Regions from separate parts of the Sporosarcina sp. P17b genome, predicted to be linked through region 1. Evidence: riboswitches for the same ligand, from Rfam matches in the RefSeq annotation. Region 1 holds a riboswitch; each other region holds the start of a gene.
The links. A riboswitch is a leader RNA that binds a small molecule or an ion and turns the genes downstream of it on or off. The one in region 1 is predicted to bind cobalamin.
Positions count from the first base shown of each region.

Region 2: another riboswitch for cobalamin. It lies ahead of CSV76_RS10175 (hypothetical protein); the one in region 1 lies ahead of CSV76_RS06020 (ribonucleoside-diphosphate reductase subunit alpha).
Region 3: another riboswitch for cobalamin. It lies ahead of metE (5-methyltetrahydropteroyltriglutamate--homocysteine S-methyltransferase); the one in region 1 lies ahead of CSV76_RS06020 (ribonucleoside-diphosphate reductase subunit alpha).

Region 1 covers NZ_PDYP01000004.1:45,038-55,441, reverse strand. Annotated here, with positions in the region: gene CSV76_RS06040 (nitrate reductase subunit alpha) at 1-1,182, opposite strand, end outside; gene CSV76_RS06035 (succinyl-CoA:acetate CoA-transferase ScpC) at 1,614-3,134, shown strand; gene CSV76_RS06030 (ribonucleotide-diphosphate reductase subunit beta) at 3,461-4,498, opposite strand; gene CSV76_RS06025 (flavodoxin) at 4,477-4,914, opposite strand; gene CSV76_RS06020 (ribonucleoside-diphosphate reductase subunit alpha) at 4,902-7,085, opposite strand; cobalamin riboswitch at 7,284-7,460, opposite strand; gene CSV76_RS06015 (alanine/glycine:cation symporter family protein) at 7,963-9,384, opposite strand; gene CSV76_RS06010 (glycerate kinase) at 9,451-10,404, opposite strand, start outside.
Region 2 covers NZ_PDYP01000007.1:81,486-91,889, reverse strand. Annotated here, with positions in the region: gene CSV76_RS10200 (GMC family oxidoreductase) at 1-345, shown strand, start outside; gene CSV76_RS10195 (NAD(P)H-binding protein) at 443-1,879, opposite strand; gene CSV76_RS10190 (TetR/AcrR family transcriptional regulator) at 2,079-2,639, shown strand; gene CSV76_RS10185 (GNAT family N-acetyltransferase) at 2,701-3,165, shown strand; gene CSV76_RS10180 (MATE family efflux transporter) at 3,162-4,508, shown strand; cobalamin riboswitch at 4,606-4,796, shown strand; gene CSV76_RS10175 (hypothetical protein) at 5,048-5,269, shown strand; gene CSV76_RS10170 (ABC transporter permease) at 5,315-7,258, opposite strand; gene CSV76_RS10165 (ABC transporter ATP-binding protein) at 7,248-8,009, opposite strand; gene CSV76_RS10160 (sensor histidine kinase) at 8,246-9,253, opposite strand; gene CSV76_RS10155 (response regulator transcription factor) at 9,250-9,939, opposite strand; gene CSV76_RS10150 (YqhG family protein) at 10,058-10,404, opposite strand, start outside.
Region 3 covers NZ_PDYP01000002.1:319,927-330,330, forward strand. Annotated here, with positions in the region: gene CSV76_RS03520 (acyl-CoA dehydrogenase family protein) at 1-685, shown strand, start outside; gene CSV76_RS03525 (SLOG family protein) at 682-1,239, shown strand; gene CSV76_RS03530 (hydrolase) at 1,288-1,827, opposite strand; gene CSV76_RS03535 (malate synthase G) at 1,965-4,154, opposite strand; cobalamin riboswitch at 4,559-4,689, shown strand; gene metE (5-methyltetrahydropteroyltriglutamate--homocysteine S-methyltransferase) at 4,835-7,129, shown strand; gene ribH (6,7-dimethyl-8-ribityllumazine synthase) at 7,711-8,178, opposite strand; gene CSV76_RS03550 (bifunctional 3,4-dihydroxy-2-butanone-4-phosphate synthase/GTP cyclohydrolase II) at 8,191-9,384, opposite strand; gene ribE (riboflavin synthase) at 9,399-10,043, opposite strand; gene ribD (bifunctional diaminohydroxyphosphoribosylaminopyrimidine deaminase/5-amino-6-(5-phosphoribosylamino)uracil reductase RibD) at 10,047-10,404, opposite strand, start outside.

The DNA of each region.
Region 1 (10,404 bases):
ATCTTCTTCCCAGCGCTGCCCCATCGTGCCGTTCGGAACTATAATTTCATCTTTCGCTTCATCAAATAGCACGGGTTTCCACTCAGCATGTGGCGACTGCTGTCCAAGATCACTTGCACGCAAGAAACGTCCTGCCTTATATGAATCTTCATGCGGATCTAATAGAATTAAAAACGGCATGTCCGTGTACTGTTTGGCGTAGTTTATAAATGTCGGTTCTTTACGTTTTTGATAGAATTCATCCAAAATGACATGTGTCATCGCTTGAGCAACCGCTGCATCTGTTCCCGGGTTCGCTGCGATCCAGTCGTCTGCGTGCGTTACACTTTCCGCATAATCCGGCGCGACGGAAACGACTTTCGTTCCTTTATAGCGAACTTCTGTCATGAAGTGCGCATCCGGTGTCCGTGTCAGCGGAACGTTCGAGCCCCACATAATGATGTAGCCCGCGTTAAACCAGTCACTTGATTCTGGAACGTCCGTCTGCTCCCCCCATATTTGTGGAGAGGACGGTGGAAGATCTGCGTACCAGTCATAGAAACTGAGCATTTCGCCACCGAGCAATGAAATGAAGCGTGCGCCCGATGCATAACTAACCATCGACATAGCAGGAATCGGTGTGAATCCAGCTACGCGATCCGGACCGTATTTTTGTACCGTATAGATGAGTTGAGCTGCGATCAGCATCGTCGCATCACGCCAATGAATTCGAACGTGACCGCCTTTGCCGCGCGCTTTCTTGTATTCATTGGACTTCGCCGGATCTTCGACGATTGACGTCCATGCTTTCACCGGGTCTTTCGTTTCTTCAAGTGCTTCGTTCCACATACGCCACAGTTTCCCTCTTATATAAGGATACTTCACGCGCAGTGGACTGTATTCATACCAAGAAAACGATGCGCCACGTGGACAACCACGAGGTTCAAATTCAGGCATATCTGGACCACAAGAAGGATAATCGATTTGCTGATTTTCCCATGTGATAATGCCGTTTTTGACGAAAACTTTCCAGCTACATGAGCCTGTACAGTTTACGCCGTGTGTCGTGCGCACTACTTTGTCATGCGACCAGCGTTGACGGTACATGTTTTCCCAATCACGATTTTTCTCTTCTAGCACTGACCAACTTCCGGAATAACTCTCGACGGGTTTAAAATAATTCAATCCGAATCTCTTTTTCATCGAACATTTCCACTCCTTCTCAGAATGTAGAGTACATGTAGTAAACCTACTAATCTTCTTACCCTAAAATAAACTAAGTAATCTGAATTTAAACTAAGGGTATTCCCTATTCTTTTTGTGTAATATGTGAGCTTTTACCTAATTCTCATAAAATTCCTTTATATTATATAAGTATACGTGTTTTTTAGTAGGTTTCTATCGGGGAATTCCCTATTCTCTCCATAACAATGTTCTTTTTGTATTTCCACGTAAGGGAAAACTCTAAGCTACCGTCTATTCCACGCGCTGTATGGTTTTTGTAATTTTTCATCAATTAAAGTGGTTTTATTGAATAAGTGGATAAATCAGTATAGTTCTCATAATATTGTGTTGATTTTATTTATATAAATGATAGAATTATATACAAATTGAAAGGTAAGGTGGATGATACCGTGGCAAACGAATTAAACAAGGTACTTCGTTGCGAAGCACTGAAAGACAAAATTGTTACAGCAGAAGAAGCAGCATCTTGGATCGAGGACGGAATGTCTCTAGGTCTGAGTGGATTTACTTTGTCCGGAGACGCAAAAGCGGTTCCATTGGCATTGGCAGAAAGAGGCAAGACTGAAGACTTCAAAGTAAACGTTTTCACTGGCGCTTCCATGGGCCCAAACGTTGATGAATTGATGGCAAACGCAGACATTATCAATTTGCGTGTTCCATATCAAGGCAACCCAGCAATGCGTGGTAAAATCAACTCAGGTGATTCTTTCTACATCGATCAGCACCTTTCTCATACATCTGAATGGATTCGCCAAGGCGTAATTGGACCTGTAGACTACGCGATCATCGAAGCAGCTGCTATCACAGAAGAAGGATATATCATCCCGACTGGTTCTGTTGGTAACTCTCCGATTTTCGTTCAAGAAGCGAAGCATGTCATCATCGAATTAAACGTGAATGCACCTATGGAGTTTGAAGGCTTGCATGACATTTATATTCCTGATGCTCAAAACCAACGTAAAGAAATCCCTGTATACAGTGCAACAGATAAAATCGGTACACCAGGAATCAAAGTAGATCCTGCAAAGGTTGTCGGAATCGTTCTTACGGAGAAAGGTGATATTCCATCCCCTATCGTTCCTCCAGACGAAGAGACACAAGAAATTGCCAACAACTTGTTGAACTTCTTCCGTGACGAGATCAAATTAGGCCGCATGGATGAAACGCTAATGCCTCTTCAATCAGGTGTTGGTTCAGTTGCAAACGCAGTACTTGACGGTATGAGAACTTCTGAGTTTAAAGATATCGAAGTATATTCCGAAGTACTTCAAGACGCAATCTTCGACTTGATCGATGACGGCGTAGTGAAATTCGCTTCTGCTACTTCATTGACTCTATCTAAAAAACGTTTGGACAGCTTCCAAGACGACATCGGTAAATACCGTGACAAGTTGGTATTCCGTCCACAGGAAATCTCCAACCACCCGGAAGTAATCCGTCGTTTGGGTATTATTTCATTCAACACAGCGCTTGAGCTAGACATCTACGGAAACGTTAACTCCACACACGTTAGCGGTACGCGCATGATGAATGGTATCGGTGGATCTGGTGACTTCGCTCGTAACGCGCGCATCGCGATTTTCGTTACGAAGTCTTACGCAAAAGGCGGAGACGTGTCATCCATCGTACCTTTCTCTTCTCACGTAGACCACACGGAGCATGATGTAGACGTAATTGTTACGGAACAAGGTTACGCGGATCTTCGCGGCTTGGCTCCAAGACAAAAAGCGGAGCTGTTGATCGAGAACTGTGCTCACCCTGATTTCAAGGAAGAGCTACGCGATTATTACAACAGAGCATGTGAACAAGTTGGCGGACAAACTCCACACATCTTGGAAGAAGCTCTATCTTGGCACGTAAATCTTGCGAAAAACAAGACTATGCACAAGACTGCAGAAGCTCAGAAGTAATTTTATAGATGTGAAGAGACCGAGCGGGGTTAGACCCGCTCGGTTTTTTTATGTGGGTCGGCTGGGTCGGCTAGGGTCGCTTAGAGCGGATAGCATGCCCGATAGAGCGGTCGCGGGGCGGCTTAGAGCGGATAACACGGCTGATAGAGCGGTCACGCACTGGCATAGAGCGCTTAAGTTGCCTGATAGAGCACTCAGCCATGTTCATTGAGCATTCCAGAAATGACTTCCATTCAAAAAAAACAGCACAAGTTGATCAACGGTGCCCACCCCAACTCTAGACACAAAAAGAGGAACCCATCACGGGTCCCTCTCCTCCTCATCTATTACAAATCATCAAAACCATTCAAATCACTAGTCTTCACGTATTGACGGCTAGTTTGCTCGAAGAAATCCGTCTTTGTGTCGTCGAAGTTATCAACGTACGCGCGGATCCACTTCATTGGATTGTCCGTGAACTCTGGGTAAATTTCGCTCAAGCCGAGCATGCGCAACATTTTGTTTGCGCGATACTTGATGTAACCTTCCATCTCTTCCAGCTCCAGGCCATCGATGCCTCCTAATACGTAGCGGCTCCAGATGACTTCTTGCTCGACGGAGTGGCGGAATTGGTCATAGATCCATTCCGTGAATTCGTCTGTGTTGTACTCTGGATTTTCAGCCAATGCTGCTCGGAAGATATCGCTGATCGCTTTACCATGTTGCAGTTCATCACGGTTGATGTACGAAATCATCGTCGATGTGCCGACCATTTTCTGGTGGCGCGCCAAGTTATAGAAGAACGCGAAACCACTGTAGAAGAATAGACCTTCTAATAAAGTCGTGTAGACCATCGCTTTTAGAACAGTTTCGATTGTCGGGTTCTCCGCAAATTCATTGTAGACGTCTACAATTCGTTCATTTCGCTTCATTAATACTTCATCTGTACGTCCCATTTCGAAAGCTTCCATTTGCTTGTCCAAGTTCGTGACAGATGAAAGTACGTACGCGTAGCTGTGATTATGTTCACTTTCCTGGTCTGCAATTGTCGCTAGAATCGACTTGACGGAAGGATCCGTTGTGAAGTCTGCGATTTTCATTGCAATGACGGTTTGTGGACCATCAAGTGTAGCGAGTAGGCCGATAATTTTTAGGAATGCGGATTGCTCTTCTTTTGTCAGGCTTGAGAACTGCTTGACGTCTTGTGTCATGTCCACTTCATTCGCTGTCCAGAAAAGAGCCCGGATTCGCTGACGTAGTGTATAGAAATGAGGGTGCGCGATGTCGTTCCAGTTCAGGATGCCGCTTGCTTCCCCTCCGAAAATAGCTGTTGCCTTATTCGGGTTTGCAGGATTCAGTACTTTTACTCGTGTAAGTGTCGCCAATGTTCGAGCACTCCTTTCGTCCAATTCGTAACGATTTGTTCTTGCATGCCGCGTGGGCTTTGCTCAATCTTCAATGGTTCAAATGGGGAATGATAAAATTTCGCTAGCTTGTCTGCTGCTTTGCAAAATAGATCATCGCCGCCAAACTGGGTATCCCCTGTGCCAAAGACGTAGACGAGCTCGGGTTTATAGCCGACGTCCGCCACGAAATCTTTGACTTCATCCGGCGTTGCTCCTTTTTCCCATGTGAATGAACCGATGCACAACGCGTCGTATTCTTTAACATTTGGGATGAGGCCGATGCCGATACGATAGGTATCGACTTCGACACCTTCATTTTGTAACCGTTCCGTAATCAATTCCGCTACTTCCTGCGTGTTGCCACTCCAGGATGCATAGGCGATTAAGAATGACACCACTCGCACTCCTCAATCTCCGCTGCGGTTGAACGCATATAGTACGTCGTTTTCATGCCGGATTTCCATGCCTGCAAGTGCAGATCCAAAATAACAGATGCGCGGATGGAGTTCGGTACATAGATGTTGAATGAAATCGACTGATCGATGTGCTGCTGACGCGCGGCATTTTGCTTGATAGACCAGCGCTGATCGACGATGTAAGCAGAACGACGGTAAATGTCATACGTATTGTGATCTAGATCCGGTGCAATAACCGGTAATTTATAGTCTTTCTTCTCTTCATGGTAGAACGGCTTGAACACTGGATCGATGGATGCTGTTGAGCCTGCGATAACCGACGTCGAGCTGTTCGGTGCAACTGCCATCAAGTAGCCGTTACGCATACCGTTCATCGCCACATCCATGCGCAGTTCACGCCATTTATTGGAATCGTATTCGCGTTGCTCGAAGTATTCGCCCGTTTGCCAATCCGAACCATCAAACAATGGATACGCGCCTTTTTCTTTTGATAATTCCATTGAAGCTTTAATTGTCAAATACGCGATATTTTCATATAATTCGTCTGCGAAATTCACGGCTTCATCTGATTCCCACTGAATGTTTTTCAATGCGAGTAAATGGTGCCAACCAAATGTGCCAAGTCCAATTCCACGGTAGCGTGCATTTGTGCGTTGTGCTTGTACAACTGGAATTTGGTTTTGATCGATAACGTTGTCGAGCATGCGTACTTGAATTTTGATCAAGCGGTCTAAAACGTCTGCTGTCACTGCTTTTCCAAGGTTGATCGATGATAGATTACATACAACGAAATCGCCTGGCTTCGTGCGTGTGACGACCATATCGTCTTCGAGTGTAACCGATTCATGTGTAGATGCTGACATATTTTGTAGTATTTCTGTACACAAATTACTAGAATAAATAATTCCTTCATGCTTATTAGCGTTCATACGGTTTACTTCGTCGCGGTAAAACATGAATGGTGTTCCTGTCTCCAGCTGGCTACGTAGGATACGTTTCATGATTTCAATCGCTGAAACCGTCTCTCTCGATAGATCTTCATTGCGGACACATTCTTCATACTTCTCGCGGAATGTTCCTTGTCCTTTTGTTTCATCATAAAAATCTTCCAATGAATAGCCCATTTTCGTGCGAACTTCATGTGGATCGAATAAATGCCAGTCTTCACGGGACTCGACTTTCTCCATGAACAAGTCCGGCAAGCATACGCCTGTGAAAATATCATGTGCGCGTAAACGGTCATCCCCGTTATTGAGCTTGAGGTCGAGGAACGTGAAGATATCTTGATGCCATACGTCGAGATAAACGGCTACGGCACCTTGACGTTGACCGAGTTGATCGACACTGACTGCTGTGTTGTTCAGCTGTTTGATCCAAGGAAGAACACCGCTTGACGCACCTTCGAAACCACGAATCGATGCACCGCGTGAACGAACTTTCCCCATATAGACGCCGATCCCGCCACCGAATTTCGACAAGTTTGCGATATCGGTGTTGCTGTTGTAGATTCCTTGCAGTGAATCATCTACTGTATCGATAAAGCAGCTTGATAGCTGACCGTGCATCTTACCTGCGTTCGACAATGTAGGCGTCGCTACCGTCATGTACAAGTTGCTCATCGCCCAATACGCTTCGCCGACTTTATGAATACGGTCTACTGTTTCGTCTTGCATTAACGTCATCGCGATGATTAACCAGCGCTCTTGCGGAAGCTCTACGGACTGCTTCTTAAAGTTTACTGTTACATAGCGGTCTACCAATGTTTTCAAACCGATATATGTGAATAATAGGTCACGAGAAGGATCAAGTAGCTTACCGATTTCCTGCAGCTCGTCCTGGCTGTACTTTTCAGTCAAAACGGGTGTATATAAACCTTGTTCCACCAAGCGTTCTACATTTTTCGCAAAATCGGTATAAACATCCGCTCCACGCAATGCTTTTTGCTTTGCATAGACGTCGAATAAATAAATACGCGCCGCTACAAACGTCCAATACGCATTCGCTTCATCAATACGGCTTAAAGACTCTAGCACCATAGCGTTTGTCCACTCAGTTGCTGAGCTTGCGGGGTGACGCTCTTGGAATTTCTCACTCGCTTCGATCAACGGTTCAATTTGTTTCTTGCCGAATTCCTGTTGTAAGTTTTCCATCAATAAATTAAGTCCCACAGATTCTTGAATAATAGCCATTATATCCGCTCCCTTTAGTTAATTAATTCGGTTATGTACTAAATAAAAAAACTCCCGATATAATCGGGAGTCGTCGATTGACGTGTAGTAGATAGCGGAAAGTTTTAGGCAGACTGAAAAAAGACTGCTTTGTGCTTTCACTCTCCAACCCCGAAGAATGTTTTGCTGAGATGACTGGCAGGTCTACTGGCTGGCACATCGTTCTTCCATCTTTCCTTCCCGCCGAAGCAGTGGTTTTCATAAGATAGTCGTCCGTGCCCTCAGTTGCGGGGGCAGCTCCGTTAGTGGCGGATTCCCTTTTAAACGTGGTGGGTACCAATTCATCTAAATGCTGTTATACACTATATATAGTGTGTTGATTCATATACAACCCTAACATGTTGTGTTCAAACATGCAAAACAAAAATCGAACCGATGTTCAGAATCCTTCTTCTGAACTACGATTCGATTTTTCTTATTCAGTATTTTATAGTATATCAAACTTTTTACTTCTTGACTAAATTGTTTGTGTGAACGTTTTTAAATAGATTGTGAAATTAGTTAGGAGAAGGGATTTCCGCTTCAGCAGGGGGACGCTTTCCGGAGGGCGTGGCCTGAGCCAAGCGAACAGCGAAGGGTTCGCTTTGCCGTATTTCTGAGTACTTTGCAGAAATTAAGGCACCTGTCCAGGGTCTCAGACTCACGCTGATCCTCCCGGAGTCGCCCCCTGCTTCCGCTACAATCCTACTTTCTAACGTAGACCACCTAGAAACTTCACTGTTTTTTAGTACCAGTTCAAAGTCTCAAGAACGTAAGGCCAAAGTTCACAACTTGAAAATCCTGATATCATCTATCAATATCACAAACGATCTTCCGCTCTTTCAGCTGTTTCTTCCCAACATTCTGCTCCTTTTAGGCCAGGGATGCTAGCTGATTTGAAGACGGGGTTTCTGCCAGCTTTTCGTTGTTTGGTGAAGTCGTCGAGTACTTTGAAGGCGATTTTGCCTAGGAGTAGAATAACGACTAGGTTGATGATGGCCATTAGTCCCATGAATAGGTCAGCCATGTCCCAGACTATTTGTACTTTTGCAACAGCTCCGAAAAAGACCATTGCGAGTACGAGTACTTGATAGATTCGTTTCCACATGACGTTGGCGTTGATGAATTCGATGTTCGTTTCGCCATAGTAGTAGTTACCGATGATGGAACTGAAAGCGAAGAACATGATCGCTACGGCGATGAAGTATGGTGCCCATGCGCCTACGTGTACTTCCATGGATGCTTGTGTCAATAAGATACCATTCGTTTCGCCTGATTGGTACAAGCCGCCTAGTAAGATAATGAAGGCAGTTGCTGAACAGATGATGATAGTATCGAAAAATACACCTAATGATTGTACGAGTCCTTGTTTTGCTGGGTGCGATACGTTCGCTGTCGCTGCTGCGTTTGGTACACTACCCATACCTGCTTCATTGGAGAAGAGACCTCGGCGTACACCTTGCATCATTGCCATACCGATTCCGCCACCCATGATTTCCTTAATTCCAAATGCGTGCTCAACAATTAATGCGATCATCGCTGGAACTTCTGTAATGTTCAATATTACAATATACAAGGCCACGATAATATAAAATGTTGCCATTACAGGGACGATTGTCTGCGTTACTTTAACAATACGTTGCACACCGCCAAAGACGATTACTGCCGTCAGGACAATGAGTCCAACTCCTACAGCCCAATGCGGAATGCCGAATACGTCAGTGAACGATTGACTGATTGTGTTTGATTGCACTGCGTTAAAGATGAACCCAAAACACATCGTCAATAAAATCGCGAAGACGATACCTAGTTTCCGCCAACCGAGTGCTTTTTGCATGTAATATGCGGGTCCTCCGCGGAAAGTATCGCCATCTTTCACTTTATATACTTGTGCCAATGTACTTTCAATGAAGGCAGTTGCCATACCGATTAGAGCAATAACCCACATCCAAAATACTGCACCAGGTCCACCGATTCCGATCGCTAGGGCAACCCCTGCTACGTTACCTGTCCCTACGCGTGACGCGGCACTAATTGTGAACGCCTGAAATGGTGATACACCGTCGTTGCTATCTTTCTTCTCTACAATTAGACGGAACATCTCACGAAATAAGCGTATTTGTACAAATTTCGTACGAATCGTGAAATATAAACCTGCTGCCAATAAAAGTCCGATTAAAACATATGTCCAAATGAAATTATTCGCCGGCCCTACAAGCCAGTCGATCGCATTTTGAAACATCTGACCACCTCCTTGTGTATTCTATACCCTACTCGCTTGCTTACTATGCCTTACATAATAAAATAACTAGTTTCTAGTTTGCAAAACTATAGATGCTTTATTCTCCAATAAATTTGCTGCGTCAGTCATCAATTCAGCCAACGACTTCTCTCCGTCGTCCAATGCATGCACTTCAGAGAACCATTCGAGTAACTCGGTACGTGCCGCTTCATCAATAGTTCCCGAAATGACGAGGACCGGAACCCCCTCTACTTTCGCTAGCTTCGCGATGCCCATTAACGCTTTGCCGGCAAGCGTTTGCCGATCTGTCTTTCCTTCACCTGTCAGAATAAGGTCAGCAGAAGAAAGATGGTTTGCAAAATCTATCGCTTCAAGCACGACACTGATTCCACTTTCCAGACGTGCACCGCAATAGGCAATTAATGCACCCGCACTTCCCCCTGCCGCGCCCGCTCCGTGCAGCTCATGCAGACGTACACCTGTCACTCTTTCAGTCTCATCCGCAAAATGCTCCAGTCCTTCGTCTAAATCCAAGACCATTTCGGGATCGGCTCCTTTTTGCGGACCGAAAACCACCGACGCTCCTTGGTCTCCAATGAATGGATTCTCCACGTCAGACGCAATGCGAATATCCGCCTCCAATAGTCGCTTATCCAGTTTCGAACTATCGATTTCATCGAAAACAGAAAGCGTGGAGCCATTCATTTCTAACGGCCACCCTGCCGCTTTAAATTTCACTCCGAGAGCTTCAAGCAGACCTGTACCTCCATCATTCGTCGCGCTGCCCCCAAGCCCGATGATCAATTTACGATATCCTTGGTCGAGCGCATGACGAATCAATTGCCCCGTACCGTATGTAGACGCTTTCATCGGATTGAGTTCTTTTTTCGCAAGCAACATCAATCCAGAGGCCTGGGCCATTTCAATAACCGCTGTCTCGCCGTCTCCAAGCACCCCCAGATGTGCATCGATCACTCGGCCAAGCGGATCTTGCACAGACACCGTTTGAATAGTCCCGCC
Region 2 (10,404 bases), on a different contig from region 1:
TTTGGAATCGAGAAATGTAGTGAAATCATGAAAGAAATGGGTGCCGATATCATTGACGAGGATGAAGTGCCTGAAGAGTTCGATCATATCTATTCAGGTGGACACTACGCAGGCGGAATTATTATGGGGGCGGATCCTGAAACATCTGCAGTGAATAACTACCTTCAAATGTGGGAGATGGACAACTTATTCGTAGTGGGTGGTTCCGCATTTCCTCAATTTGGTGGACATCATCCGACTTCAACCATTGGCGCATTGGCATATCGGGCAGCAGAAGGTGTAGAGAAGTATTTAAAAGAAGGTGGTCAGCTTGCAGAAGCCAAGCAAGAGACTTTAAACGCCTAACAAAACATCTGGTTCTATCGTCTATTTATGTACTTATTGAATTCAAATACTCAAAAATCCAGATTCGCAGGGCAACACTGCGAATCTGGATTTTTCTTTATCGTACATTAGAAGCCACAATTCCTAATCGATCACGTTCAATTGCACCCAACTTGTACATATGTTGTCGGAAACAAGACATGACAAATGCGTGCATATTGGCTTGTGTAACGTAATAAACAAACCACGGAATGGAAGGGAGATAATCATGAATGGCAATGATTACTTCATTCGATCCCGGAATCTTTCGAAACTCCATTCTGCCACGTTCATTGGAATCAGGATCCATTAATAATCCACCCGTTATATAGTAAAGCGAGCGATCTTTTGTACTACGATCAGCAGAATAACTAAGTTCTAATAGTGTTCGATCGCCTAGAAAACCGATGCGACAGTTTAATTGGTCGTCTACTTCCGTCTTGACCCAAGGATTAAGGAAAGTAGAAAGCCACTTGACGTAATAACGTGCAGTCTCATCAGCTGTCCAGCTATGAGGCAACGCGATTCGTTGTACAGATCGTACATCCTGTTTAAGCGGCCCCATTGGTGATTTCTTTTTCGGTGTTTCTTTTTCTTTCGTTTCTGCTTCAAGCGCTTCTCTTGCCGCTTGAATAAATGGAATTTCACCGTCACTAATACCTTCCATATAATGCTTCGGATTCACGACCATTGGATGTTTCAAGCTTTCCACCAATGGATAGACAATTTCTTTCGGTGTTTGTGTCACGAGACGCAACCAAAGCCTTGATAGACTTAGCGAGAAGAATGGAACATCCAACATTCGTGAAGATTTCCCTGCTACTTCTGCAGTTTTCTCCATCATAACTTTATACGTCATAACCTCAGGACCACCTATATCGATAGATCGTTGCGCAGGTTCAAAGTCTAGTATTAATGAACTTAATGATTTCATCACATCATCGAGTGCGACGGGCTGTGTATCGGAACGTGTCCATTTAGGTAAAATCATTATCGGAAGCCGTCTAACTAGCTTCGACAAAATTGGGAATGAAGAACCTTTTGGGCCGACAATCAACCCTGCACGTAATGCGGTGACAGGAACAGTATACGATCGCAAAATACGTTCCACTTCCAAACGGCTTTTCAAATGCCTGGATAAATCTTTTTCATCTTCATCTGGAATAATCCCACCCAAATAGACGATCTGCTTAATTCCTTGTTTTTTCGCGGCCTGTGCAAAATTATCCGCCAATATAACATCCATATCTTCAAAAGTTCCTTGAGATAGTTTTGCTGATTTCAACATAGAATGAACGAGATAAACCGCAACATCAGCACCTGCCAAACTCTTCTCAGCATCTTTCATAGAAAACAGATCACAAGAACGCCACTCTACATCTTCCGTATTCTGCCTCTGATCGCCATTGCGTGACAGACCAATAACTTTAGCTTTCCCTTTAAGTTTCTTCAATAGATTATTGCCGATATAACCACTTGCGCCAGCTACAGCTACGACCAATTTCTTCTCACCCATACAATCTCACCCTCTCTTGTACGTATACATTGAAAGTACCCATTCTAAGAGTTTTATAAGCCTATATATTTAATTAATACAACTTTTAAGCAGTAGTCTTTGCTTTTTTCATTAAAAGTATTTATAATGATATGAACGAGGAAAACTATATTTGTTTTTTAAGTTTTGTTTGATATGTATAAAGATAGGGGTACGATAAATGAAAGCACGTATTATGAAAGCTTTCCTCGAAGAAATTCATGAGAAAAGTATGAAGTTCACAATGGATGATCTAGCGAAAAGACTGGGCATCAGTAAACGGACGTTATACGAAAATTTTTCTTCAAAAACGGAAATTTTAGATGCGATTATTGACTCGACATTACGAGAGTTTGACGAAAAAACCGATATCATCATGAAAGACAATGAACTACAACTTGTAGATAAGATCAAGAAAGTCATAACAGTTATTCCAAAGTATAATGATTTTTATAACTGGCAAATCCTTGATCAGATGAGAAAAACACATCCCGTACAATGGGAACGCGTCCACTCTGCACTTCATGAATGGGATGAACTACGCGAATTGATTGAACAAGGTATTCATGAAGGTATTATTGCCGATCAAAATATAGAGTTACTAATGAAATTGATTATAGATGCAACGAACTCCACTCTTGATCGAAAATTTTTCTACGAAAATCGCATGACCGTAACCGAAGCACTGGATTCTATTGTGGATATCCTGTTGTTCGGATTTATTAAGAAAAGTGACGACTAAAAAAACTAATAAAACACTAAAAGTTTTTCTGTTTTACAAAATATGAAAGCGAGATGGAATTATGAGCCTCCACGCATGTGAGGTAACGAATGAAAATTGGCAGGATGTTGCCTATTTATCTGTACACGAAAACCAAAAGAACTTTATTGAAAGCAATTCATTTTCACTAGCACAATCTCAATTTGAACCTGAATGGAAGTCTATTGGGTTATACGATGGAGAGGAACTAGTCGGCTATGCAATGCATGGACGTGAAGCAGATGGCAATGTATGGCTGGATCGCTTTATGATAGATCAGCATCATCAAGGGAAAGGCTATGCTAGCAGATTTCTTAAACTTCTACTAACCAGAATGGAAGAAAAGTATCAATGCAATAAGATCTACTTAAGTATTTATCCAAGTAATAAAGCCGCACAGCGTTTATACGAAAAGTTCGGTTTTAAGTTAAATGGAAAAATTGATGATGTAGGTGAATTCCCTTGCCTCATCATGGAACTTGATCTTCAAAGGAGTCCTTTGCAATGAATTCTTCTTCACCCAAATTCAATCAATTAGATACTGAGCCAGTAGGACGTATCTTTTTACGTTACTTGATACCTTCAACTGTCGGTATGTTACTAATGGCAATCAATATTGTGGCAGACGGCATCATGGTCGGTAATCGATTGGGTGCAGAAGCATTAGCGGGAGTCGGAATTTCGGCTCCCGTTTATACTATCTTTTTTGCTATTTCTTTATGGATTGGTATCGGTGCTGCTACAAAATATTCGATAGCTATGGGCGCTAAGGATACGCAAAGAGCCCGGTCGATCTTTACGCACGCTATTATTTCCATATTCTTATTTACTATTGTATTAGGTTTGACTGCCTTTATCTTTAGGGATCCACTAGCATACGCGCTTGGGGCCAATGCGACCACATTCCCTTATGTATCGCAATACTTATTTGTTATTTTATTATTTGGTTTTATCTTCACTGTAGAAAACACTTTTAGTATTTTCGTGCGAAATGATGGAGCACCGAACCTCTCAATGGCTGGTTTGATTGTGACGTCTGTCGTCAATATTATTTTGAACTACGTGTTCTTATTCATTTTAGACTACGGAGTCGCTGGTGCTGCATCAGCGACAATTATTGCTTCGTTTTTGGGTATGCTCGTACTAGTAACACACTTCTTTAGGCAGACCAATAACTTGAAACTGATTCGCTTGAAATTCAATAAAAAACTATTTCTAGCGATTCTATTCATCGGATTCCCAAGTTTCTTATCCGAATTGGGTATATCCTTCTTTACCATCACACATAATATTGCGTTCGAACGAATGGCTGGTACGGAAGGTGTTGCAGCGTTCTCTATTTTGAATTATGTGCACAGCGTCATGCTGATGCTATTCCTAGGAATGGGTGGTGCAATACAACCACTGATTAGTTATTATAGAGGTTCTGGCAACCGAGAAAGAATGAAGGAAACCGTTAAAAAGGCCACCCTCACTGTCGTCATTGCAGGTGCTGTATTTTTCCTCGTGGGACAGTTCGCAGCAGGCCCTATTGTATCGATTTTCGGAGACTTCCCACAAGCCGTCAGAGATTTGGCCACTACCGGAATTAATTTATTCTTCATTGCCTATTTATTCACAGGTACGAACTTCGTGATGATGACGTATTATCAGTCAGTCGGTAATGTTCGGATGGCGACTTGGATCACCGCTTCTCGCGAAATTATTATTATGTTGATTTTCTTGATGATTTTACCACGCTTCTTTGGGCTAAATGGGATTTGGCTATCTATCCCTGCGTCTGAGTTTATCGTATTTGTTGGAGTATATTTATATCAACGAAACGCGACTCGTCATTCGCTGAGTGGGTAACGTGATTACAGACAAAAGTTATAGTGCAGATCCTAAATGGATACTGCGCTATTTTGTTCCTTTCATAAATAATAGTGATATACTGAAAGAGCAACTGAATATCGTGTTAGAGATCGGTGCGTTTATTTTTCTTAAACGCTTAAAAGGGAAATCGGTGAAAAACCGATGCTGTCCCGCAACTGTGAGTTGGAGTATAATTCGTTACCACTGTTTCACCGCAAGGGAAATGGGAAGGTGAATTATACGTTGAAGACGAGCCAGGAGACCTGCCTAGATCAGTACACACCAATAACCTACGCGGATAGGAGGTGTCAAGTGCGGCTTATGAACAATCATACACAAGCCGACGTACGAAAAAACGGGATCAGGACATTCATTAGGTGGCTTCGATACAGCTTCTATCGATCCACTATATATGAATATCCGACTGAACCGTTTAATTCGTCATGGCTTCCCACTTAACATCCTTCCAGGCATTTACTTGGACGGATGTTTTTTTGTCGACGAACCACTACAAAACACGATGAGGAGAATGAATTATGAATAACCAAACAATCGATGATTTTACAAACTTATTAAAGGATACGCTGATGTCGGACCGAGTGAGCACTCACTCTACTCCACTCCCCTTAGTACTCAATGATGTGAAAAGACAGATTTCCGAAGATACTTCAAAAGATCAAACAGAAAAAGAACAGCAGCTTTATAATTTAGATAAAGCATATAAAACAGTAGTAGAAGAATTGGTTGGTAGTAACTAATAATAAATACGCCTCTGACATTACTCTGTCAGAGGCGTTTACACTTTATAGAGAATCTTTTATCACACGTTTATAATTTATAACGGATAGTAATCCGAATATCGAGTATAATGCCGTGTAAATTAACATCACAATAATCATTGGTGTTAGCATTTCAGTACCGAATAAAAACCATCCCGATTTTACTGCGAAGTAGCTATGGAGCAATCCGACAACTAATGGAATACCAAAGTTAAATAATTGCTTTTTCTGGATCCCCTTCAACAAATCAGATTGTGTAAAGCCCAATTTACGAAGAATCGTGTAGTTTGATTTCTCGTCTTCACTTTCGTCCATTTGTTTGAAATAGAGAATGCAGCCGGATGTGATGAGAAATGCAAGACCAAGGAATCCTACGATGAACATCGTAATACCAACACTTTGTTTTAGGTTTATTCTTCCTTCATATTTTGATTCATGTCCCGCCCATATATTTATTTCCAACTTATTGAAAATGTCATTCGCTTTTTCAAGTTCATCTTTCTGAACAATATTTACTCCATGGTACACAGTGAATTCTGACGTAAAGGAAATGTCTTGATCGTCTTGCATTTGCTTGTATACTAGGTCATCAACTACGGCAACAGGAAAATTATATGTTATACGAGTTGGTAGAACAACTAAATCTTTTGTGCCTGTAAAAGTCAGATCATATGAATGTTCTCTACCTTGAAAAATAGCTTGTTGATCAGTTTGGAACTGCATGAACTTCTCCATCAATGGATCTGAATTAATAAACATCACTTCATCTTCTTCTACATCTACTTCCAATACTGTTTGTTCGCTAATTACGATCATTCGCGTATTGGCATAACTCTGATCTCCAGTAACCTCTCCTGGCATTGTCATGACTTTTGATAAATCAACAGGTGATGTTATTAAATCCGTAGCCGTCTCCGTATAGTCAATGTTCTTCTCTTCCAGCGCTTGTGTGAATTCCATAGCACGCTCACTATTTGGAATAGTAAAATCTGCGGGAATAGTCCTCTCCACTGTTTTCTCTACTGAGTAATATGATATATAACTAAGTGATAACAACGCAATGGATAGCGCGGACAATATGGTAATAATCATTAATAGTAACGAATTGGATTTCATTCGGAACATGATGGAAGAAAGGGACAGTACATCGTTAACGTTTAGATACCCACCTTTTCGTTTACGGATTAGATTGAAGATGAAGCTGACAGAACCTTTATAAAATAAGTACGTACCTATAATAACGGATGTCAGGATGACGACCATTGTAGTGAACAAATAATTGCTAAGGATTACACCCTTAAATAACTGAGTTGACAAATAATAGCCACATGCAATAAGCAAAATTCCTACTACACCAATTACTACTTGAAACATCGTCATTTTTTGTACACGTTGCTGTGTAACAGTTGTCACACTAAACAGCGACAAGATGCTTTGTCGTTTGATAAATACTGCGTTCATGATCAAAATCAAAATATAGATCAACGCAAATACTACTAACGTTTGCAGTAACGCTTCAGAAGAGAATCGTAGTGTTGCTACATCTTTTACACCTGTCACCTTGAAAAGAATAATCATCAATAGTCGAGACATTGAAAAGCCCGCGAATACCCCCACAACTAAAGAGCCAATGTACAACACGAAATTCTCGACACTCAATATGCGGAAAACTGTCCCTTTCGTCATACCGATCAATTGAAACAAGCCAATTTCCTTACTGCGGCGTTTGATGAATAAATTATTAGCATAAAGCAGGAAAACAGATACAATAGCAAGTAGTAAAATGGAACCTGACTTGATAGCCGCAGCACCTCTTATTCCACTCGTTGCATCGTCCAATGCAGGATCAAATTGCAGTGTAACGAATGAAAAGTACAGACCAACACTAAAGACTAAAGCAAAGATATACACATAATAATGCTTGAGGTTTTTCTTAATATTGCGGAAGATTAGTTGATTAAGCGTCATGTTGCACACCACCCAATACACCTTGCGTTTTTATAATGTCATTGAAAAACTCGGTCCGTGTTTGGTCTCCTTTATAGAGTTGCGTGTAGATTTGTCCGTCTTTAATGAACACGACACGCTCACTGAAACTTGCCGCCAATGGGTCATGAGTGACCATCACAATAGAGGCATTTCGCTTCGTGTTGAGCTCACTTAATTTATTCAAAAGATCAGATGCTGCTTTTGAATCGAGTGCGCCCGTTGGTTCATCCGCAAAGATGATACTTGGATCATGAATAAACGCTCGCGCAGCAGACGTCCTTTGCTTTTGACCACCTGAGATTTCATTGGGATATTTGTCTGCAATGTCTGCAATGCCTAAGTCTTCCGCCACTGCATAAAACTTTTCATTGGCTCTTTTTTTCGCTACTTTTTGTACCGATAACGGAAGTAAAATATTTTCTTTCACAGTTAACGTATCGAGTAAGTTATAGTCCTGAAAGATGAAGCCTAAGTGACGTTTACGGAATTCCGCCATTTGTTTCTCTTTCATTTGATTAATATTCTGCCCTTCTATGCTAATCGTTCCCTGACTTACCCGATCAATAGAAGAGAGAACGTTAAGCAGAGTCGTTTTACCGGATCCAGATGCACCCATAATACTGACGAATTCACCTTTATTTACTTCTAAATCAAGCGCACTGAGTACTTCTTGTTTATTAAACTTATTGCCATATGATTTATATATTTTCGTTGCTTGTAAAATTACCATTCCATCACTCCTTGTTAGTACTATCTTAATCAATCCATAGATTTTTCTCCTGTCTTTAGTATGACAATCTGAAAAAGCATGTGACAAACTCGTCACATGCTGTAAGCTCAAATCAAATTAGTTTTAACTATCTGTAACGGAATTCATAATTTACACGCTATTGACTAGTAGTATTATGCATCGCTCCACTATATAAGTAGGCTTGAAGCGTTCGTTAATTCGAGCTTCAAGCCTACTTATCTCATACTAGCAATGCGAATCATCTCGTTCTCCTTCGCAAAGATTAAATTGAACCTCGTACCTTCTCCATCTGTGGACACTACTTGGATATCAATCAGCAGTGCATCCGCCACTTGTTTCGCTAAGTACAGTCCCATTCCTGTAGCTGCATGGTCTTGGTGGTCGACAGTTCCAGTGAAGCCTTTGTCGAATATGCGGGATATGTCTTTCGGATCGATTCCACGACCAACGTCTTCTATTGATAGCGAAGTCATTTCATTCTGCCTCGTACTTCGAATACATATATCTGACGCTTCACTGTATTTCACCGCATTCGTCAACAGTTGTCGAATGATAAAGCCGCACCATTTCGCGTCGGTCAGTACTTCTTCTGTCTCCAACGATATATCAAACCCTATCCCTTTTTGCATACACCATTGTCTTAATGATTTAATCTCTTGATATAACAGCTTCTCCATTTGCACTTTTTCGATATATAAATCATTTTGAATGAATGGAATACGCTTTTGATGAAGTTGTTGATCGAGTAGCAGATGGATACGAAGCCATTCATACATTAGCTGTGAACGAAGAGCAGGATCTTCCGTACGTTCAATCATTAACTGCATTGTCGTAAGCGGTGTTTTCACCTCGTGTATCCAATTTAATATATCGTCTTTCTCTTGCTCAACACTCGTTTGTAATTCATTTAATTGAAGGTTGAACATCTGGTTTTGTTCAGCTATCCTTTCAGCTGTTACTACTTCGAAAGGGGTATTGGCTACTGGTATTTCACTATTATCAAACGTTGAATTTAATATCTTTAGATCTTTGTAAAATCGTGTTTCTCTTACATAGCGCATTACTAAAAACAGTAAGAAAAAGAGGGTAGACAGAAACACAATGTAGATAGCAGAGCTAAATGACACACTTGTATCAAGATAGCCCATTCCTATAATCAACAACTGCAAAAGAACAAAAAACAGTATCCAGCTGACCCGCTCTTTTACAAACAATCGAATCATAGCGGTTCTTCCTTCGCCATATAACCTTGACCCACTTTTGTTTCAATTACATCCACCAAGCCAATTTCCGCAATTCTTTTTCGCAAACGATTCACGTTGACTGTGAGCGTATTGTCACTAACAAACCGTTCATCATCCCAAAGACTCGTAATGATTTCTTCCCTCGATACAATTTCATTCTTCCTGTCTATCAATATTTTCAAAATATATATTTCATTTTTCGTCAACTCAATTGTACCGTTTTCATTAGTCAGTGTACCTTTTACAAAATCAACAGTTGCGTCACACCACGTTTTGACTTCAAAGATCTGCTCGGTATTGTAGTTATAAACACGTCGTAAAATAGCTTGAACCTTTGCGATCAGCACTTCAAAATGGAAAGGCTTTTGCACAAAATCATCTGCCCCTAGTTGCATAGACATGACGATATCAGTTGGATGGTCTCGTGAAGACAGAAAAATGATAGGTATATTCGAATGCGTGCGAATCATCCGACACCAATGGAATCCGTCAAATTTAGGTAACTGAATATCGATAATGACTAGATCTGGTTTGATTTCTGTAAACTCATGCAACACATTTGAAAAATCCTGGACTCCAGCCACTGTGTAAGACCACTGTGTTAGACGTTCTTTTATTTCTTCAAATAATGTCTGATCATCTTCTATCAGCATAATCGTAAACATAGGACTCACCATACTTCCCTTAATTACTTTTAGTTTATCCTATCTGAAGGTAGAGTCAAAACAACGCGCAAGTGAAAGTTGATTTCACTTGCGCGTTTATATTTGTTTGGGCTATACGTTATTTCAAATAAAACAGCCCACCATTCACAATATCCACCGTCATTCGCGGTTTAAAACGTTCTTCCATCGCACGTTTCTCGTTCTCATAACTCTCAGGTTTTTGTTCCTGTTCCTCATAAAAATAATCCAAGACAGCTAGATCCTTTTTCCATCGTTTTTCCGTTTCATCTATCCACGTTAGGTCTTCATTTTCAATTACTTGCGTGATTACAGCGTCCAACCGATCAAGTGCCCGAACAGGTGTGATGATATACGGTAAATGAAATACGTTTTCAGATTGTCGCTCGGTCATGTCCCGCAAACTAATAGCTTCCTGAAAATCTTTTACTACGGCACCCGTCATTA
Region 3 (10,404 bases), on a different contig from region 1:
GACGTTTACAACTATGGCGCCTGCCCTTACTCATATCCTTGTATCTGTTTGGATTGAAGAAAAACAGAAAACAGGCTTCTTTTTGTTGCCAAGTGAAACGGCTGGTCTTTCCATTAAAGATACTTGGCATATGATTTCAATGCGCGGTACAGAAAGCCAGACGCTTGTGCTAGATCATGTCCAAGCAACAAACGAACAGTTAGTAGAAGTGAATGAAGCACCACGCGCTAATAACCAGAATGGCTGGCTTTTACATATTCCTGCATGTTATATGGGAATTGCCCAGGCGGCTCGTGATTATGCAGTGCACTTTGCGGCTACTTATCAGCCAAACAGCCTCAATGAACCTATCGCTTCCCTTTTCAATATTCAAACGCAAATCGGAAAGATGGATTTAGAGCTAATTAAGGCACGCCACTTACTTTACGATATAGCAGGTATTTACGACGATTCTGCGCGTCGGGTTCACTTACAAAATGAGCTTGGAGTAGCGAAATCGATTGTGACAAACAGTGCAATTGAAATTGTTAATTTAGCAATGCGTATTGTTGGTGCAAAGAGTTTGGAATTATCGAACCCTCTTCAGAGACATTATCGCGATGTACGGGCTGGTCTTCACAATCCACCGATGGATGATATGACGATTACAAAACTTGCACAAGCAGCAATAAGTGGACAACAATGATTAAACGTCTACTCGTGAGCGGTTACAAAGCCCATGAACTAGGAATTTTCAATGAAGACCATCAAGGTATACCTATCATCAAAAAAGCATTGACGGATCAATTATTGGCACTTCTAGATCAAGGGCTTGAATGGGTTATAGTCAGTGGACAGCTCGGTGTTGAAACGTGGATTATTGAATGTGTGTGGGAATTGCAGGAAGACTATCCTCAATTACAATACGCGGTTATTACCCCATTTCTTGATCAGCAATCGAAATGGAATGAACTTAAACAAGAAACATACGAGCAGATCATAGCACTAGCCGATTATTCTGTAAGTCTGACGAATAAACCTTATGAAGCACCTTGGCAATTTGTCGAGAAGAATAAGTTTTTACTTCGAAATTCAGATGCTTTGTTACTTCTATATGATGAAGAAAACGAAGGTTCACCAAAGTTCCTGAAAAAAATGGCGGTACAGCTAGCCGAGACAACCAACTATGAGTTATTATCTATAACCGCTGATGATCTACAACTTATCGCGGAAGATTTACAACGTGAACAATGGGAATAAGAAAAAGCGAAATGCCGAAAACAGGCATTCCGCTTTTCTTATTTGGATTTACTTAATTACTTTTAAAACTTGCTTAAATTCATCTGTCCCTGCCTCACCAAGTAACTCATATAAAGCGGTTTCTACAGAAGTTCCAGACACTCCTAGATGCTTCATCTTTTGCAAACCAATCATTTTATTTGCTTCCGTTCTGGAGGTCACAGCATCTACTACTACTTCCACTTCATAGCCCTGCTTCACAAGATCAGCTGCTGTCATATAGACGCATATATGCGTTTCTATTCCCGCAATTAATACTTGCTTTCTTCCCAGCTTCCGCAGTTGGTTGACAAATTCTTCATTGCCCATTGCGCTGAATGTCATTTTGGCAATCGGTCGCTGACCTTCAAGCAAGTTCGATAACGATTCAGTAGTCGGCCCTAAACCATCAGGGTATTGTTCTAGCCATAGAATGGGAACATCGAGTACTTGTAATCCTTTAATCAATTTTTCCAGGTTATCATGCAATTCCTTACTTTCATTGACGATTTGTGCGAGCTTTCCTTGAACATCTACTAGTACGAAAACTGTTTGATTTGTTTGCAACATGTTTTATTCATCCCCTTTTCAACATTCCTGCTAGTATAGCATGTTTACAGATTTATTAGAAAACATCCATCTCTGTTTAGTTACGTAAAAAACCGACTCTCTTTCGTTAGTGAAAGAGAGTCGGTTTGGAATGGTTATTAGTTTTGTACTGTCGCTTTTTGTTTTGCTTTTGCTTTAGCTTCAATACGTCGAGCATGCAAGATTGGCTCCGTATATCCACTCGGCTGTTCTGCCCCTTTAAAGATCAGGTCAGATGCCGCCTGGAACGCGATGGAATCATCGTAGTTCGGTGCCATCGGTTGATACAATTCATCATCCGAGTTTTGCTGATCTACTACTTTTGCCATCCGCTCCAAAGTTTCCTTTACTTGTTCTTTCGTACAAACGCCATGACGTAACCAGTTTGCAATGTGCTGACTCGAAATACGTAATGTTGCACGGTCTTCCATTAATCCGACATCATTGATATCAGGAACTGTTGAACACCCTACTCCTTGGTCGATCCAGCGAACTACATAACCTAGGATTCCTTGTGCGTTGTTATCTAGTTCCGATTGTACTTCTTCAATAGACCAGTCCGCATTAGGTGCCAATGGAATATCAAGGATACCATCGCGGTAATCGATTGAACTGTCGATTCCAGCTTGCACTTCTTTAACATTTACTTCATGGTAATGCAATGCATGCAAAATGGCTGCTGTTGGTGACGGAACCCATGCAGTGCTCGCTCCCGCTTTTGGATGAGCAATTTTCTGTTCAAGCATTGCGGCCATTAAGTCCGGCATAGCCCACATTCCTTTACCAATTTGCGCGTGTCCAGGTAGACCCGCTCCAATTCCGACTGCAACGTTTGCAGATTCATAAGAAGATAGCCATTTAGATGTCTTCATATCCGCTTTACGAATGACTGGACCTGCTTCCATAGATGTATGAATTTCGTCACCTGTACGGTCAAGGAATCCAGTATTGATAAATGCAATACGCTCTTTCACTTCATTAATTGCAGATTTCAGATTCAATGACATTCTGCGCTCTTCATCCATAACCCCAATTTTAATCGTATTGCGCTCAACACCTAGTAGATCTTCAATACGATCAAATAGTTTGTTTGCAAATGCCGCCTCAGCCGGACTATGCATTTTCGGTTTTACGATGTAAATAGAATTGTGAAGCGAGTTTTTAAACTCTGCGTTTTCTTTAAAGTTATGCGTAGCAATCAAAGACGTAAGAACACCGTCCAAGATGCCTTCAGGTACTTCATTGCCATTTTCGTCGAGGATCGCATTGTTAGTCATTAAGTGACCTACGTTACGTACGAACATCAATGAACGACCACGCAGTGTCAACTGCTTGCCATCACCACCAGTATACGTACGATCGGCATTTAGTTTTCTTGTAACTGTTTTACTACCACGCTTGAATGTAGATTCCAAGTCACCCTTCATTAGACCAAGCCAGTTACGGTATACGCCAACTTTATCTTCGGCATCCACTGCAGCAATCGAGTCTTCACAATCCATCAATGTAGAAAGTGCCGCTTCAAGTACTAGATCTTTCACACCCGCTTTATCACTTTTCCCGATTGGATTATTCTTGTCGATTACGATTTCGATATGCAATCCATTATTCACTAACAATACAGCAGTCGGCGCGTCTTCTTTGCCATTATATCCAACAAACTTGGACTCATCTTGCAATAGAACCGTGTTACCGCTTTCAAGCGTCACTTGAAGTTTACCTTCTACAATTTTATAAGCCGTTACCTCTGCATGAGAACCCTCAGCTAAAGGTGCTGCTTGGTCTAATAATTTTTTCGCAAAATCAATAACCTTTTGTCCACGAATCGGATTGTATTGAACGCCAGCTTCAGCACCCGCATCATCACTAATTACATCCGATCCGTAAAGTGCATCGTATAGACTTCCCCACCTAGCATTCGCTGCATTTAATGCATACCGGGCGTTATCAATTGGAACTACCAATTGTGAGCCTGCTTGGTTTGCGACTTCATTGTCAACGTTAGCTGTTGTCACTTTAAAGTCTTCAGGAACTGGCTCTAAATAGCCAATCTCTTGTAAAAACTCTTTATATTTAGCGAAATCAATTTCGCCTTTATTATTTTGGTGCCATTCGCTAATAGTCTTTTGCAATTCATCACGTTTTTCTAATAGCGCTTTGTTTTCAGGAGCAAGTTCATGAATGAGCGAATCAAAGTTTGCCCAAAATTGATCTTTTTGGATTTCTAAGCCCGGTAGAACATCTTCGTTTACGAAGTTATACAGTTCTGTTGCGACTTGCAGTTTACCTACTTTTTCATAATTTATCATGGAAAAAAGCCACCCCTTAATATTTTTTGCGCTACTCTGTTGTATAACATGTAGCGATGAACACTATTTATCATCGATTATTCAGCAATACCCCATAGCCTGCTAATTACAAAACAGCACATAAAAGATGATTATTTTCTTCATTTGAAGACGTGTTAGTACATATCATACCTAAAGTCTAGTTAACTTTCAACTGAATTGTGAAAATTTTCACATCTCGATTAAGTAGATGTGATTGTAATCATCTACAACAGTTATATAACAGTTTATGTAGAGAAGTCTTCACTCCTCTCGCACCTATCTTTCTACTTTAATAATTGTTCTATAGGTAGTAATCATTAAATATAGATAGCAAGTTGACACCTGTTTTTCCATATGATAGCTTTAGAGACAATCATCTGAATTGAATAGTTTGAAAAATAGGTGAAATGAAAAATTTTTCATTTCCTAATAGGGAATCCTTTCTTGGAGCGGTCCCGCCACTGTGAAGACGCCCAGCGTCCAGCCAGATACCTGCCTATTTTTCACAACGCTTAATCCTACGGTGAATAGGGAAGTGTTAGACACACGCAGTCTATAAATACGTGCTTTTTTATGCATGTGTTTTATACATACGCGACCTTCTAACATTTCCCCGAGAAATGTTTTTTTATTACAAAAATTTCAAGGGGGAATAATCAATGGTTAAAAGTAGTATCGCAGGCTATCCTGTTATAGGTGAAAATCGTGAATGGAAACGTGCACTCGAGGCATTTTGGTCGAACAAGATCTCACAAGACGAGCTTCTTCAAACAACGAAAGAAATTCGATTGGCCAACTTAAAAAAGCAGCAAGAGGCAGGCGTGGACTTAATTGCCGTGGGTGATTTCACATTGTATGATCGCGTACTAGATACATCTGCAATGTTCGGCATCATACCTTCACGCTATAACTGGAAAGGCGGACAAGTTTCCACTTCCACATACTTCTCAATGGCTCGCGGCAATGACGAGGCAGTTGCCTCTGAAATGACCAAGTGGTTCAATACGAACTATCACTATATCGTACCCGAATACGAGGGTCAGCGTTTTGAGTTGACGGAGAACAAGCCACTTGCTGCCTATCGTGAAGCAAAGAACGAACTAGGCATTGAAGGGAAACCCGTTCTTTTAGGGCCTTATACATTATTAAAATTATCTAAAGGATACGCAGAAAAAGACGTACCATCCATCATCTTGCAATTGATTCCACTTTATCAAAAAGTTTTACAGGAACTACAGGATGAAGGTGTGCAGTGGGTCCAAATCGATGAGCCTATTCTATCTACCTCCATTTGCTCAGATGAAATGAAAGCTGTCACTGAAATATATTCACAGTTGACGAAAAATCTCGATGGACTGAATATTCTTTTGCAGACTTACTTTGATTCAGTAGAACATTATGTAGAGACTATCGCATTGCCAGTTGCAGGAATTGGACTTGATTTCGTCCACGGAGGCGAGAAAAACTTAAAGAACTTGGCGCAATACGGTTTCCCTAAAAACAAAGTGCTTGCAGCCGGAATTGTAGACGGACGCAACGTATGGCGATCAGATTTGGAGGAAAAACTAGTATTATCTGAAACAATCCAGAAGCACGTTTCAGCTGACAACTTGTGGATTCAACCATCTTGCAGTCTGCTTCACTCACCTGTTACGACTCGTTCTGAACAGAAGCTTGATGCAACGATCTTGAATGCTTTAGCATTTGCTGATGAGAAAATTGAAGAAATCAAAACGATTCAAACGTCTTTACTACATGGAAGGGAAAAAGTCGCTACGGAATTCAAAAAAAGCGAAGAAGCATTGAACGCATTTAATGCGCTCCCTGCTCGTAACAATAAAGAAGTGCGTGAAGCAACGTCCGGAAGTTTACTTTCCGAAAGTAAACGAAGTTCACTATTTGCGGAACGTAAAGTGAAGCAGCAGGAAAAATTCCAATTGCCACTACTTCCTACTACTACAATAGGTAGTTTCCCACAAACTCCGGAAGTACGCGCTACACGTAATAAATGGAGAAAAGATGAAATTACAGATCAGCAGTACAAAGACTTCGTACATGCCGAAATTAAAGAATGGATTGATATTCAAGAAGACTTAGGGCTAGATGTATTAGTTCATGGTGAGTTCGAACGGACGGACATGGTTGAATACTTCGGAGAAAAGCTAGACGGCTTTGTCTTCACTGAAAAAGCTTGGGTTCAGTCCTACGGTTCACGTTGTGTGAAGCCACCAATCATCTTCGGAGACGTTGCATTCATTAAACCGATGACAGTCGAAGAATCCGTTTATGCAAAATCACTCACAGATCACGAAGTAAAAGGAATGCTTACAGGTCCTGTAACCATTTTAAATTGGTCATTCGTTCGTGATGATTTGTCAAGAGAAGAAGTGACAAACCAAATTGCACTTGCTTTACGCAAGGAAGTCGAAGCGCTTGAAGCGGCAGGTATTCATATGATTCAAGTAGATGAGCCAGCACTTCGTGAAGGTCTTCCATTGAAAAAAGCTGAATGGAAACACTATTTAGATTGGGCAGTCAATGCATTCCGCGTGTCTACTGCATCCGTAAAAGATACGACGCAAATCCACACGCATATGTGCTATTGTGATTTCAACGATTTTATTGAGGCAATCAGCGCACTTGATGCAGATGTCATCTCAATTGAAACTTCACGTAGTCACGGTGACTTGGTTGAAGCTTTCAATGAGTATCACTACGACAAAGGAATCGGCTTAGGCGTCTACGACATCCATAGTCCACGCGTCCCAGCCGTTGAAGAGATGACGGAGATTATCAACAAAGGCCTTGAAGTTCTCGAGCCCAACCAGTTCTGGATTAATCCCGATTGTGGTTTGAAGACAAGAAAGCGCGAAGAAACGATTGCTGCATTAAAGAACATGGTCGTCGCTACTGTACAGGCACGAGAAAAGCTAGGCGTAGTTGCGGTTAAATAATGAATTTAGAACTGTCTAAGAAACTATATTCGTTTCTTAGACAGTTTTTTCTTTGAAAGTTTTTATTAGAGTAGCTGACGCTGGTGTTCGTGAGGGGATTTGCGCTTCGGAAGGACGTATTTCCGGAGGGTGGGCGGTGAACCACCTCTAGTGCAAAGATGTGCTCCTAACGCTTCACTTTTACTCGCAAAAGCCGTAGTTCGCTATGGCTCTCGCACCAATCTCTTGCAATGCGAGTAAGCGATACTCTTTGTAGTGCATTAAGGTTATGGTTATGGTTGTGATTAATGTTGAGCTTTCAAGGCTATGAGCGGTTATCAAGGTTCTATGATCACTTAGATGAATCTATGAGCACTCGTGGCGTCTGATAGAGCGGATTCTGCGTGCTATAGAGCGCAAAATGTGTTCTATGAGCGCTCAAACGGATTCTATGAGCGAAAGCTGGATGCCGAAGCTTCCATCCCCTTGCGCTCACTAAGTAACTAACTATCCATAAACTCTTGCTCTTAAACATAACAACACAAAAAGGATGCCCCATGAAGTAAGTAACTTCAGGAACATCCTTTTTTTCTACTCACTAATCAGTCAAACTGCTTCGTGAGGTTCGCCATCTCAATAGCAGACACCGCTGCGTCCCAACCTTTGTTGCCTGCCTTAGTCCCCGCACGCTCGATCGATTGCTCAATCGTATCCGTCGTTAGCACACCAAAGATCACCGGGATTCCAGATTGCATACCCGCTTGAGATACACCCTTTGCCACTTCATTACAAACAAAGTCAAAGTGAGGTGTCGCGCCGCGGATTACTGTACCGAGCGTAATGACTGCATCATACTTTTTAGAATCCGCCATCTTCTTCGCAATCAGCGAAATTTCAAATGCTCCTGGTACCCACGCTACGTCTACGTCCGCTTCATCTACACCATGTCGTTTGAATGCGTCTTGTGCACCGGATAGTAACTTCCCAGTGATGAACTCATTGAATCGACCTACAACAATTCCTACTTTTAAGCCTGTACCTACTAAATGCCCTTCGAATATATTACCCAATTTTATCTCTCCTTATAAAGTTAATAAATGACCTAGTTTTTCCGCTTTTGTGTGTAAGTATTTTTCGTTCGCTTCATTAAATGGTAGCTGAATTGGAACACGTTCGACCACTTCCAACTCATATCCTTTTAAACCGGCAATTTTCTTCGGATTATTCGTCAACAGACGCATTTCTCGAATGCCTAGTTCCCGCAGTATTTGCGCACCGATTCCGTAGTCGCGCAAATCCGCCGCAAATCCAAGCTTTTCATTCGCTTCCACTGTGTCAAAACCTTGTTCTTGCAGTTCATAGGCTTTCAGTTTATTGATCAAACCTATACCTCTGCCCTCTTGGCGCATATAAAGCAATACACCCCGTCCTTCTTCTTCAATCTGAGTAAGCGCTGCGTGAAGTTGCGGACCGCAGTCACAGCGACAAGAACCAAAAACGTCGCCTGTTAAACATTCCGAATGAACCCTTACCAAAACCGGTTCTTCTGTCGTGACGTCCCCTTTTACCAACGCCACATGTTCTTTACCTGTCATAGTTTCAGTATAGCCAACCATGCGGAACTCTCCGTAATCTGTAGGCAACTTAATTTCCGCTTCACGAATCACTAATTGCTCTCGTTGTAGACGGTAATGAATTAGATCTTGAATCGTAATTAATTTCAAATTCAGTTCTTCGGCCATCTGACGTAATTCAGGCACACGCGCCATTGTTCCGTCTTCACTCATGATTTCGCAAATCACACCTGCTGAAGCACTCCCTGCTAATCTTGCCAAATCCACAGCAGCTTCAGTATGTCCAGTCCGTTCAAGCACGCCTCCCGACTTCGCTATAAGGGGGAATACATGCCCTGGGCGTTTGAATTCACTTGAAGTTGCAGTGGACTCCATCATTTTAACGATTGTATCAGCTCGTTCAAATGCGCTAATACCCGTATGTGTAGATTGATGGTCGACACTGATTGTAAATGCCGTGCCATGGGAATCTGTATTATGATCGGTCATCATGGATAAATCCAGTTGCGTAGCTTTCTGTTCCGTAATCGGCACACAAATCAAGCCGCGACCTTTCGTTGCCATGAAATTGATAATTTCCGGTGTGACTTGATCAGCCAGCGCAACGAAGTCCCCTTCATTTTCTCGGTCTTCATCATCCACTACGATGACGACTTTTCCTTGACGTAAGTCTTCTAATGCTTCTTCGATTGTATGAAACATCCTCATTCACTCCTTCACATAAATCCGTGTTGTTGTAAAAAGTCTTTCGATAACGTTTGACCATTGTCTTGTCTTTTCTGCAGCATGTTTTCGACATATTTAGCGAGCATATCGCATTCAAAATTGACCGTCTCACCTATATTCTTTTTTGCAATGACCGTCATTTCTTGTGAATGCGGGATTAAAGAAATTGTAATATCTGTATCTTTCACTTCAAAGATTGTCAATGATGTCCCATCCAATGCAATAGAGCCTTTATGTACTAAATATTGGCCATATCCTTCTGGTAGTGATAAGCGGATATATAATGCATTATCAACTGTTCGCTTGTCACGAATAGTCGCTACACCATCTACATGTCCCGTAACAAAATGTCCGCCAAGCCTGCCGTTCGCAGCAAGGGCACGTTCTAGATTCACCGTGCTTCCTGATGTCAATTGTCGTAAAGAAGTTGAGGTTATGGTTTCAGGCATAACGTCTGCTGCGAATTGATTTTTCGTAAAGCTTTTGACTGTCAAGCAAACACCGTTCACCGCAATGCTGTCGCCGATACTTACATCGGTCAATACAACAGATGCAGCTATCGTCAATGTCATGGACTGAGCACCTGGTTGTATATGTTTAACCGAGCCGATCTCTTCGATTATTCCTGTAAACATCGCTTAATCACTCTCTTTCGGTACCGCAATGATTTTTATGTCAGGTCCAATCATTTCTACACTTTCAAATGCAAATGGAAACGCATCATCCATCAATTGTGGGTCAAGTCCACCAATCGGTGTCAGAGATCCTGTTCCACCCAGTAATTTTGGGGCTACATAACAAATGACTTTCTGCACCGCACGCGCTTTGACGAATGACGCATTAATGGCCGCGCCACCTTCTACTAGTAACGTCATAACTCCACGTTTTCCTAATTCCAGTAGAATGTCTTCTACAATCAACTGGGGTTTCTGCATGCGAATGATCTGAACATGCGGCTTCCTAAGTAACTTTTCATGCGATAGTTCTGCATATTTT